One region of the Serratia sp. NPDC087055 genome, then DNA from elsewhere that is predicted to be linked to it. Evidence: predicted binding sites of a transcription regulator. Region 1 holds the regulator's gene; each other region holds the start of a gene.
The links. The regulator sigma-54, encoded in region 1, starts transcription at its own class of promoters, with help from an activator protein. The targets are predictions, from matches to a motif close to GTTGGCACANNTTTCGCTNT.
Positions count from the first base shown of each region.

Region 2: the regulator sigma-54 is predicted to act here: its motif matches at 2,303-2,322, upstream of hycA (formate hydrogenlyase regulator HycA).
Region 3: the regulator sigma-54 is predicted to act here: its motif matches at 2,937-2,956, upstream of glnK (P-II family nitrogen regulator).

Region 1 is NZ_JBJDOG010000003.1:289,256-293,277, reverse strand. Features, by position in the region: gene rapZ (RNase adapter RapZ) at 1-761, opposite strand, end outside; gene ptsN (PTS IIA-like nitrogen regulatory protein PtsN) at 892-1,353, opposite strand; gene hpf (ribosome hibernation promoting factor) at 1,508-1,795, opposite strand; gene rpoN (RNA polymerase factor sigma-54) at 1,819-3,252, opposite strand; gene lptB (LPS export ABC transporter ATP-binding protein) at 3,302-4,022, opposite strand, start outside.
Region 2 is NZ_JBJDOG010000001.1:1,168,736-1,172,757, reverse strand. Features, by position in the region: gene ACI2J2_RS05550 (proton-conducting transporter membrane subunit) at 1-1,079, opposite strand, end outside; gene ACI2J2_RS05545 (4Fe-4S dicluster domain-containing protein) at 1,079-1,693, opposite strand; gene hycA (formate hydrogenlyase regulator HycA) at 1,781-2,248, opposite strand; gene hypA (hydrogenase maturation nickel metallochaperone HypA) at 2,512-2,856, shown strand; gene hypB (hydrogenase nickel incorporation protein HypB) at 2,898-3,692, shown strand; gene ACI2J2_RS05525 (HypC/HybG/HupF family hydrogenase formation chaperone) at 3,683-3,976, shown strand; gene hypD (hydrogenase formation protein HypD) at 3,963-4,022, shown strand, end outside.
Region 3 is NZ_JBJDOG010000001.1:2,649,055-2,653,076, reverse strand. Features, by position in the region: gene ACI2J2_RS12620 (SmdA family multidrug ABC transporter permease/ATP-binding protein) at 1-938, shown strand, start outside; gene ACI2J2_RS12615 (SmdB family multidrug efflux ABC transporter permease/ATP-binding protein) at 931-2,709, shown strand; gene glnK (P-II family nitrogen regulator) at 3,007-3,345, shown strand; gene amtB (ammonium transporter AmtB) at 3,382-4,022, shown strand, end outside.

The DNA.
Region 1 (4,022 bases):
GAACGGTGTTTACCGCCGGTACAGCCAATGGCCACCGTCAGGTAGCTGCGGTTGTTGGTTTCCAGCATCGGCAGCCACTGTTCCAGATAACTGCGCGTCTGGTAGATGAAGTTGTGCACTTCAGTGTGGCGATCGAGGAATGAGGCAACGGGTTTATCCAAACCGGTCATTGGGCGCAGTTTTGGATCCCAGTGTGGGTTCGGCAAGAATCGTACGTCGAACACGTAATCGGCATCGATCGGGATACCGTGTTTAAAGCCGAAGGATTCAAACACCATGGTTAGCTCACGCTCGCGTTTGCCCAACAGGCGTGTACGCAGCATTTCGGCCAGCTCATGCACTGACATTTCTGACGTGTCGATGATCAGGTCGGCTCTGGAACGCAGGGGTTCGAGCAGATCACTCTCTTCATCGATAGCGCTTTCCAGTGACAGGTTCTTGCTAGAGAGCGGATGCAGACGGCGTGTATCACTGTAGCGGCGAATCAGCGTATTGCGATCGGCGTCGAGGAACAGCAACTGCGGCGAGAAGCTGTCAGGCAGCTGAGTCATCGCATATTCAAACACTTCCGGCGATTCCGGCATGTTACGTACGTCGATGCTTACCGCTGCGGAGCTGTTGCGTTCCGCCAGCGTATTGGCAAGCTGCGGTAGCAGTACCACGGGCAGGTTATCAACGCAGTAAAAACCCATGTCTTCCAACGCCCGCAAGGCGACGGATTTCCCTGAACCGGAACGGCCGCTGACAATCATCAGCACCATGTGGAAACTCCCCTGGCATCTCAGTGGCGTCTATCGCCACCTTTAGAAACTTTATTATTCCGGCCTGAACCGGAATCCATCATGGCTAAACAGTATCGTTATCCGGGCTGGAAGTCACGCCAGCCGGGCGTTACTCGGTGATGATTTGGTAAAGCTCTTCGTCACTTTGCGCGGCACGCAGGCGACGGCATACGGTTTTGTCGGCCAGGCGCTTGGCGACCAGGGACAGGGTATGCAAATGGGTTTTACATTGATCTGCCGGTACCAGTAAGGCGAATAGCAGATCGACCGGCTGGTTATCAATGGCATCAAAGGCGATAGGTTGGTCGAGACGGATAAACACGCCAACAGCCCGCAATGTGTCCTCTTCCAGTTTGCCATGGGGAATGGCGATACCGTTGCCGATACCGGTGCTGCCCATACGCTCGCGGGTGAGAACCGCGTCAAACACCACCTGTGGTGACAGGTTTAGCTGCTTGGCGGCCAGTTCGCTGATAATTTCCAAAGCGCGTTTCTTGCTAGTGCAATGGACGGCGCTTCTGGTGCACTCGATGTTTAAGACCGAGCTTAATTGCATTGTTTCGTTGTTCATCTCATCTTCACTTAAAACCACACCAGCAAGCAGGCTTGTGAGGTGATTTTTCGCCTGTTGGCTTATCGGCGCGGTACCCATAGACAAACAGGTAACGCGCCGATGGCCGAATCTACGTTTGAGCCGAATCCGCGGACGGAAACGGCCCAGAATGTCAGTGTTGCTTCAGTTTGTCTTTATGTTTGTTCAATTGACGTGCCAGTTTGTCGATCAGGGTATCAATTGCAGCATACATGTTCTCGTCTTCCGAGGTGGCGTGCAACTCGCCTCCATTCACGTGCACCGTTGCTTCCGCAATCTGTTGCACTTTTTCCACACTAAGAACGACATACACCTGATTTATGCGGTCAAAATACTGTTCGAGTTTAGCGAACTTGGTGTTCACGAACTCACGCAATGGTTCGGTGATTTCGATGTGGTGTCCGGTAATGTTGAGCTGCATAGTGTCTTCCTTCTCAATAGAGGTCAAACCAACTGTTTACGCTGGTTGGACGGCGGGATGGACAAAGACTCTCGGTACTTGGCGACGGTACGCCGCGCCACGATGATCCCCTGATCGGAGAGCAGGGTGGCCAGCTTGCTGTCGCTGAGCGGTTTGGCGGGGTTTTCCGCCGCGATCATTTTCTTCACGACTGCCCGGATCGCCGTAGAGGAAGCCTCGCCTCCGCTGTCGGTATTCACATGGCTTGAGAAGAAATATTTCAATTCGAAAATGCCGCGCGGACTGTGCAAAAACTTTTGCGTAGTCACGCGTGAGATTGTCGATTCATGCATCTCCACGGCCTGAGCGATGTCCGCCAGTACCATGGGTTTCATAAATTCTGCACCTTGCTCAAAGAAGGCCTGTTGCTGCTCGACAATGCAGCGTGAGACTTTCAGTAAAGTGTCGTTCCTGCTTTCCAGACTTTTGATCAGCCATTTGGCTTCCTGCAGATTACTGCGGATGTACTGTCCGTCGCTGTCGTTACGCGCGCTGTTGCCCATGGCGGCGTATTGCTGGTTGATCTTCAGCCGTGGAATACTGTCACTGTTGAGCTCAACCGTCCAAACATCTTGCACTTTGCGTACCAGCACGTCTGGGATCACGTACTCAGACTCGCCGGTATTGATCGACTGGCCCGGACGCGGATCGAGTGACTGAATCAGCTGCATCGCTTCTTTCAGTGTATCTTCTTTTGAGCGCGTTGTTCGCATTAGGCTGCGAAAGTCGTGGTTGGCCAGCAAGTCCAGGTGTTCACTGATGATCAGGCGTGCTTCAGCCAGATAGGGCGTGTCTTCGGCATACTGGGAAAGCTGAACCAACAGGCAATCACGCAGATCGCGCGCGGCAACGCCAACCGGATCAAAACGCTGTACGCGTTTCAATACGGCTTCGACTTCGTCCATTGTCACATTTTCGTCACCGATGCTCTCCAGAATGTCTTCCAGCGGCACGGTGAGATAACCGGTGTCGTCGACAGCGTCAACGATTGAGGTGGCGATGGCGGCATCCGTATCGGAAAACGGTGTGAGATCCACCTGCCACATCAGATAGTCCTGCAGGGTCTGGGTGGTTTCACCTTGATAAACCGGGAGTTCATCATCGCTGTAATCAGTACGGGTACCGGAGGGGGTACCCGCCGTATAGATTTCATCCCAGGTAGCGTCCAACGGCAGCTCTTCCGGCATGTCTTTCTGTTCTAGCGCTTCGCGGGTGTCCAAACCTTCGGTTTCGAGGGTTTCTTTGGTTTCGATTTCTTCGTGCAGGTCAGTCTGTTCAAGCAATGGGTTGCTCTCTAATGCCAGCTGTATCTCCTGCTGGAGTTCAAGCGTGGACAACTGCAACAGGCGGATAGCCTGCTGGAGTTGGGGGGTCATAGCCAATTGTTGGCTAAACCTGAGTTGCAAACCTTGCTTCATAATCTTCTGTTTACTTCCGTTAACCGTCGCCCAATGGGCGCGCTGGTACTCAGAGGCGGAATTCTTCGCCCAGATAAACGCGTTTCACCTGCTCATCGGCCAGAATAGCATCCGGCGTGCCGTGAGCAATCAGTTTGCCCTGGCTGACAATGTAGGCGCGTTCACATACGTCCAGCGTTTCGCGCACGTTGTGGTCGGTGATCAGCACGCCCAGGCCGCTATCACGCAAGTGCTCGATAATCTTTTTAATGTCGATAACGGAGATGGGGTCGACCCCGGCGAAGGGTTCATCCAGCAGGATGAATTTCGGGTTGGCCGCCAGGGCTCGGGCGATCTCCACGCGGCGGCGTTCGCCACCGGACAAGGCCTGGCCCAGGTTGTCGCGCAGATGGGAGATATGGAACTCTTCCATCAGCTCTACCGCACGGTCTGCTCGCTGTTCGCTGCTGAGGTCATCACGGATCTCAAGAACGGCCATCAGGTTGTCATACACGCTCAGGCGGCGGAAGATTGACGCTTCTTGCGGTAGATAGCCGATACCACGACGCGCGCGCGCATGCAGTGGCAACAGGCTGATGTCTTCTTCGTCAATCACGATACGCCCGGCATCACGTTGAACGATACCCACCACCATGTAGAAGGTGGTGGTCTTACCGGCACCGTTCGGCCCCAGAAGGCCGACGATTTCGCCGGATTTCACGTTCAGACTGACGTCTTCAACAACTTTGCGGCCCTTGTAGGCTTTCGCCAAGTTTTCTGCGATGAGTGTA
Region 2 (4,022 bases), on a different contig from region 1:
ATAGCGCCTGCAGCCAGTAACAATGCACTTTTGAACAGGCTGTGATTGAGCAAGTGGAACAAGCCCCCCACCAAAGCAAACGCCGTCAACAGAGGCTGTTGCAGTGCCATGCCGACCATAGCGCCACCAATCCCCAGCAGAATGATGCCGATGTTCTCGAGCGTGTGATAAGCCAATAAGCGACGCAAATCGTGTTCCATCAACGCATACAGCCCGCCAAAAAACGCGGTCCCGGCAGCAAGCAGCAACACCAGCAAGCCCCACCACAGTGGCGGGGTGCCCAACAGATCCAACCCGACTTTCAAAATACCCAGCAAACCGACTTTCATCAGCGCGCAGGAAAACAACGTGGCGGCAGAGGCAGGCGAGCTGCTATGGGATTGAGGTACCCAGGCATGTAACGGCATCACTCCGGCAAAGATGCCAAACCCGGCAAGTGCCAACAGGAACACGCCATTACGCAGTGCGTCTGGCAATGGCGTAGCGCGAATTACGCTAAATACCGAACTGTGGCTATGGGCATAAATCAGGGTGAACGCGATAACCAATAGCAGCGAGCCTAATCGCATCAGTAAGAACTGGTTATGCCCGGCACGCAGGCTTTTGGCTCCCGGGGAATGGGCAACCAGAAAGTAGCCGCACAACGCCGCCAGTTCCAACAGTAAAAGCAGAGCAATGGCATTATCAGCCATCACTGCGGCGCTTAATGCCGCCAACATCAGATTGGTCAGCCCGCCAATTCGTCCACGCGCGCGCGGGTTTAACCTGTGTATGTACCCCGTGTGATATAGCGCGGTAAAGACACCGCTAAGGGCAATCACCAGCAGTAGCAGTGCGTTAGGGCCACTGATTTCCACGGCATAATGCAGCCAGGGTAATCGGGCGCTGTGCAGTGGCGTAAACAACATGGATAAGGCCGCCAACAATGCAGCGAGAGCGCACAACAAAGTGCCGCCACTGAGCGGCCTGCTAACTGATGCCCAGGGCGAGGTTAGCCAGCTCAACAACGCACAAAGCACGTATCCCCCTAATGCCAATGTCAGTAGCAACAATGGATCGGGCGCAATGGTATACATCATCAATTCGGCTCCTTGCGGAAGTCAGGGGCAGCAACGAACGGCAACTCGGCGCTGAGTGCCTGCATGGCGTTACGTCTTTTTTGTTCGCTCGCGAGTCGCACGTCACGGTCAGTCACCAAGCGGATGGCCTGAGTGGGGCAAGTGCGGATACACGCGGGGCCATCTGCGCTGAAATCGCAGAGATCGCACTTCACCGCCACAGCCCGGACGCCGGGCAGGCAGTCAAGAAAAGCGCTAATGGGGCGCGGCGCTGTGGCAGCGGGTAGCGCAAGCGGCGTATTGCAATCTGCAGGTATCGCCAGCGGGGTACTACCACCAAAACCAATAGCCCCGAATGGGCAGGCAATGCCGCAAAGCTTGCAACTGATACACAGGCTTTCGTTCAGTGAGATGGCGTCATCCTGATGGCGAATCGCGTTGACTGGGCAGACTTGTGCACAGGGCGCATCTTCGCATTGATGACACATCACGGGGGCCGAATCGCGGGCACTGCGTATTACCTGCAAGCGGGGTAATGCCTGCAAGCCGTATTGCCGGTGTTCCGCAGAGCAACTTGCCATACAGGTATTGCAGCCAATACACAATTTAGGGTCCGCAATAATAAAGCGGTTCATGCACACTCCTTGCTTCGTCATTTATGACGACATCGTCAGTAAAAAATGACGTTTCGACAGTTTTCCGTCAGTGATTAACGCCGACAGTCAGACGGGTAAGGTTATTTTCTTCAGTGCGTCATGAATGGCACATCCATCATGAAGGGAGTCGAACAGGCATTGATAAATAATGGCGATCTTATCCAGATAATGTTCAAAGACTGCCTGTGTATCACGATTGTTTATTATTTCGTCGACATTGCCGTTTTCATCCAGGGTAGCATGTGCAAAAGCGGCAAAATTCTCCGGTTCATGCGCCGTCGCCAAATTAATGCGGTAGCAAATGTCTCGGCTGTAAAATCCCTCACTTAATTGAATACTAACGGTAAAGTGGTTGAACAAGACAAAGCGTAGGTCGTCCTCCTTTCCGTAGGTAAACTGATGATTAATCTTCTTTTTAGTGGTGGTGACCGCTTTAATTAGTGTGCTGTGATAGGTTTGCCATTGCGCCATCAGGCGGTTGCTTTTGCTGGCGATATAATCGGCCTGGCTGGTTACTTCACTGATTGTACTCATTGTCCTCACTCAACATTAATGGTCATTGTCGAAATAGCTCTGGGTCAACGAGTTAAAGCATAAAGTGTGCCAAAACTTCGATTTATTCATTTATCACTTTAACTTCAACCTGTAGCGTTAAATTAAATACCCGGTTTTTCAGAGGAGGATTTATGTAATTGCTGCCGATGACATGACGATCGACAAATATGTCAATTTCGGTTTGGCATCATATTTGCAATGTTATTACTACGACGCGTTTTATCACCCTTGGCGGAGGCCGGATGCACGAAATAACCTTGTGCCAACATGCGATGGAAATAATGCAGCAACAGGCTCGCCAGCATCATGCTCAACGTATTACTGCGGTGTGGTTCGAAATTGGCGCATTTTCTTGCGTGGAAGCGGAGTCTTTGCGCTTCTGTTTCGACATGGTGTGTCGAGACACCTTGGCTGAAGGCTGCGAGTTGCATCTGATAGAGCAACGTGCGCAGTCCTGGTGTCATGACTGCCAGCGCGATGTCCAGTTGCTGATGCCACAGGTCTTGGTCTGCCCGCACTGTGCCGGGCGAAACCTGCGTGTGACGGCCGATGATGGCTTACACATAAAACGCCTGGAAATTGAATAGACAACATGCCCAAAGAAGAGAAAGGGTCTAGGAGGACGAACATGTGCAGTACCTGCGGTTGTGCCCACGGTGAACTGACGATTGAAGGGGAAGTAAAAGTCCCATTCCGTCCGCAACGGAATAGGCAAGGCGATTTGCATTATGGCTTGGGGCTGGCAGGCACCCATGCGCCGGGCATCAGCCAGCGCCGCATGCTGGAAATCGAAACCCGGGTGTTGGATAAAAACGATCGCTTGGCAGAGCGTAATCGTCAGTATTTCACCGAACAACATATCCTGGCGTTGAATCTGGTTTCCAGCCCCGGATCAGGCAAAACCACACTGCTGACAGAAACGTTGTTGCGGCTACGTGGCCATCATACTTGCGCGGTGGTGGAGGGAGACCAGCAAACGACCAACGATGCTGAACGCATTCGCGCGACCGGCGTCCCGGCGATTCAGGTCAATACCGGCAAAGGCTGTCATCTGGACGCACAAATGGTGCATGAAGCCACCCAGCGTTTAGGGTTGAAACCCGGCAGCCTACTGTTTATCGAAAACGTCGGTAACCTGGTTTGTCCGGCCAGTTTTGATCTGGGCGAACGCCATAAGGTGGCAGTGCTCTCGGTCACCGAAGGGGAAGACAAGCCCCTCAAGTACCCGCATATGTTTGCCGCCGCACGTTTGATGATCGTGAACAAAATCGATCTGCTGCCGTATTTGAACTTCGATTTGGCGGCCTGTATCGACAATGCCCGTCAGGTCAATCCCGCCATTGAGGTGATAACCCTGTCGGCAACCCACGGTGAAGGGATGGAACACTGGCTGGCTTGGCTGGAGAAAGAGTTATGTGTATAGGCATTCCCGGGCAAATCGTGGCGTTGGATGAAAACCAGCCCCAACATGCCTGGGCCGACGTCTGCGGTGTGCAGCGTGAAGTGAATATTGCGTTGGTACGTAAAGATGATGAACCCAGAGAAGCGATGATCGGCTGCTGGGTATTGATCCACGTAGGGTTCGCGATGAGCCGACTTGATCGGCACGAAGCCGAAGAGATGTTGGCGGCGCTGCACGCGATGGGCGAAGTAGAAGAGGATGTGGCGCTGTTTTTAGCGGGGGAAGGCCAGCATGCATTACGTTGACGAATTCCGCGATCCGCACCGGGTAAAATCGCTGCTTCAGCATATC
Region 3 (4,022 bases), on a different contig from region 1:
TCGTCATGTATCTTGGCCTGATGATTTGGCCCATGTTGGCGCTGGCCTGGATGTTTAACATTGTCGAGCGCGGCAGCGCGGCCTATAGCCGTATTCGCAGTCTGCTGGACGAAGCACCCGCGGTAACCGATGGCGAGCATAGGTTGCCAGCAGGGCGAGGCAGTCTGGCTGTCGATATCCGGGCTTTCCACTACCCGGGCAATACGCATTCGGCACTGCACAATGTGGTATTGAAACTGGAGCCAGGACAAATGCTTGGGCTGTGTGGGCCGACCGGTGCCGGTAAATCGACGTTGCTGTCGTTGATCCAGCGTCAGTTTGATATTGATGATGGCCAAATCAGCTATCAGGGGTTGCCGTTGACGCAGGTGAAGCTCGACGATTGGCGTTCACGCTTGTCTGTGGTTAGCCAGACGCCGTTCTTGTTTTCTGACAGCGTGGCAAACAACATTGCGCTGGGGAATCCGGGTGCGACGCAGGAACAAATTGAGCGAGCAGCTCGGCTTGCCAGCGTACATGAGGATATTTTGCGTCTGCCGCAGGGGTATGAAACCGAAGTGGGCGAGCGTGGCGTGATGCTGTCCGGCGGGCAGAAACAGCGTATTTCTATTGCCCGAGCCCTGTTGCTGGATGCGGAAATCCTGATCCTTGATGATGCGCTGTCGGCAGTGGATGGCCGTACTGAACATCAAATTCTGCATAACCTGCGTAGCTGGGGACAAAACCGGACGGTGATTATCAGCGCACACCGGCTCTCGGCGTTGACCGAAGCCAGTGAAATTCTGGTGATACAGCACGGTAGCGTGGCGCAACGTGGCCAGCATGCGTCGCTGGCGGCTCAACCCGGTTGGTATCGCGATATGTATCGTTATCAGCAACTGGAAGCGGCACTCGATGAGGCTCCTGAAAGCGGTGAGGAGATGTTACCCAATGAATAAGGTGCAAAAGCTGTGGCCGACGCTGAAACGGTTGCTGGCTTATGGATCGCCGTACCGGAAACCGCTGGGGTTGGCGGTGTTAATGCTGTGGGTCGCAGCAGCGGCGGAAGTCGCCGGACCCATTCTGGTCAGCTACTTTATCGATAACTATGTTGCCAAGGGCCAGCTGCCGTTGATGATCGTCTGTGGGCTGGCAGCCGCCTATATTCTGTTGGAACTGCTCGCAGCAGCGCTACACTATTTTCAGGCGTTGCTGTTCAACCAGGCGGCAGTCGGGGTGGTTCAACGCCTGCGTACGGACGTGATGGATGCCGCGTTACGCCAGCCGCTGAGTGCTTTTGATACGCAGCCGGTCGGGCAGTTAATCTCGCGGGTAACCAACGACACGGAAGTGATCAAAGATCTGTACGTGATGGTCGTGTCCACCGTATTGAAAAGTGCTGCGCTGATTGGCGCCATGCTGGTGGCGATGTTTAGCCTCGACTGGCGTATGGCACTGGTGGCGATCTGCATCTTTCCTGCGGTGTTTGTGGTGATGGGGATTTATCAATATTACAGCATACCGATTGTGCGGCGGGTACGTAGCTATCTGGCAGACATTAACGATGGCTTTAACGAAGTGATCAACGGTATGGGGGTCATTCAGCAGTTCCGTCAGCAGCTTCGCTTTGGCGAACGCATGAGCGCCGCCAGTCGTTCTCATTATACCGCCCGCATGCAAACCTTGCGGTTGGATGGTTTTCTTTTGCGTCCACTGCTCAGCCTGTTTTCGGCGCTCGTGCTGTGCGGCCTGTTGATGCTGTTCGGCTTCAGTGGTGAGGGAGCGATCGGCGTTGGGGTGTTGTATGCCTTTATCAACTATCTGGGGCGTCTGAATGAGCCGCTGATAGAGCTGACGGCGCAGCAATCTATCTTGCAGCAGGCAGTTGTCGCCGGCGAGCGTATTTTCGAATTGATGGATCGTCAGCAGCAGAGTTACGGCACGGATGAACGCCCGCTGGAAAGCGGGCGCATAGATATAGACGATCTGAGCTTTGCCTACCGTGATGACAAAAAGGTGCTGCAGCATATTTCGCTGTCGGTGCCGTCGCGTGGTTTTGTGGCGCTGGTCGGGCATACCGGCAGCGGTAAGAGTACGTTGGCCAATCTGTTAATGGGCTACTACCCCGTTAACCAGGGAGAGGTGCGTCTCGATGGGCGTCCGCTGGCCAGTCTGTCACACCGTACGTTGCGTCAGGGCGTGGCGATGGTGCAGCAGGATCCGGTAGTGATTGCCGAGTCAGTGCTGGCTAACGTTACCCTGGGGCGCAATATCAGTGAGGAAGCCGTCTGGCAAGCGCTGGAAAGGGTTCAACTGGCTGAGCTGGTGCGCGGCTTCCCGCAGGGTATTCATACGCGCCTGGGTGAGCAAGGTAACAATCTTTCTGTGGGCCAGAAACAGCTGCTGGCGATGGCCAGGGTGTTGGTGCAGGCACCGCAAATCTTGATCCTGGATGAGGCGACAGCCAACATTGATTCGGGAACGGAACAGGCGATTCAGCGCGCACTGCGCTTGATTCGCGAACATACCACGCTGGTGGTGATCGCTCATCGTCTGTCGACCATTGTGGATGCGGATACTATTCTGGTGCTGCACCGTGGTCAGGCCGTCGAGCAGGGCAATCATCAGCAACTGCTGGCGCAGCAGGGACGTTACTACCAGATGTATCAGCTGCAATTGGTGGGGGAAGAACTGGCCGCCGCTAACCGCGAAGAAACACAAACGGCGTAATGCCTGGGGCCGCTTTGGCGGCCTCTTACTTTTCCCACGCCTACGCACCACAAACAGGCATCACGGCTTTTTAAATCCCTTTCTCTGCACTTTTTCGACGCGTCACGCACCAAAATAGTGCGCAATATTTAATCAATCTTCTGTGCGCTGGCGCATTGGCGGCGACCTGCAGTGCAACGGATCGCCGTCCTGCCGGTTAATTTGCTGAATTAGCGTACAAAATCATTTGTGGCATAGCCTTTGCTTTATAAGACTCGTACCCGGGGTGAGTTTGGGCTTAATTCGTGGAGAGGCAATATGAAGCTGGTGACCGTGGTGATTAAACCATTCAAGCTGGAGGACGTGCGTGAAGCCCTATCCTCTGTAGGTATTCAGGGGCTGACCGTAAGCGAAGTGAAAGGCTTTGGTCGTCAGAAAGGGCATGCTGAGCTGTATCGCGGAGCCGAGTACAGCGTCAACTTCTTACCCAAAGTAAAAATCGACATTGCTATCGCTGACGACCAGTTAGATGAAGTGGTTGATGTCATTAGTAAAGCGGCCTACACCGGCAAAATAGGTGACGGCAAAATTTTCGTTGCCGAATTGCAACGTGTCATTCGCATTCGCACCGGCGAAACAGATGAAGCAGCACTGTAATCACAGGCTCAGTAAAGTAATGGGGATGGATTGATAATGAAAAAACTTTTATCCATGTTGGGCCTGAGTACGGTAACCATGGTTCCTTCTTTGGCCCTGGCCGCTCCGGCGGTCGCAGACAAGGCTGACAACGCCTTCATGATGATTTGCACCGCTTTGGTGCTGTTCATGACCTTGCCGGGCGTCGCGTTGTTTTACGGCGGTTTGCTGCGTTCCAAGAACGTGCTTTCCATGTTGACCCAAGTGACAGTCACCTTCGCATTGGTGTGCGTGTTATGGGTGCTTTATGGCTACAGTCTGGCTTTCAGCGAAGGCAATGCGTTCTTCGGTGGCTTCCAGACGGCGATGCTGAAGGGCATTGGCATCGACAGCGTTACCGGCACCTTTAACCAAATGATCCACGTGGCATTCCAGTGCTCATTTGCCTGTATTACCGTTGCGCTGGTTGTGGGGGGCTTTGCCGAACGAATCCGTTTCTCTGCGGTAGTGATCTTCGCGGCAATTTGGTTCACCATTTCTTACCTGCCAATTGCCCATATGGTGTGGGGCGGTGGTTTGCTCGCTACAGATGGTGCACTGGACTTTGCCGGTGGTACCGTCGTGCACATCAACGCGGCCAGTGCCGGCCTGATTGGCGCTTACCTGCTGGGCAAGCGCGCGGGTTTCGGTAAAGAAGC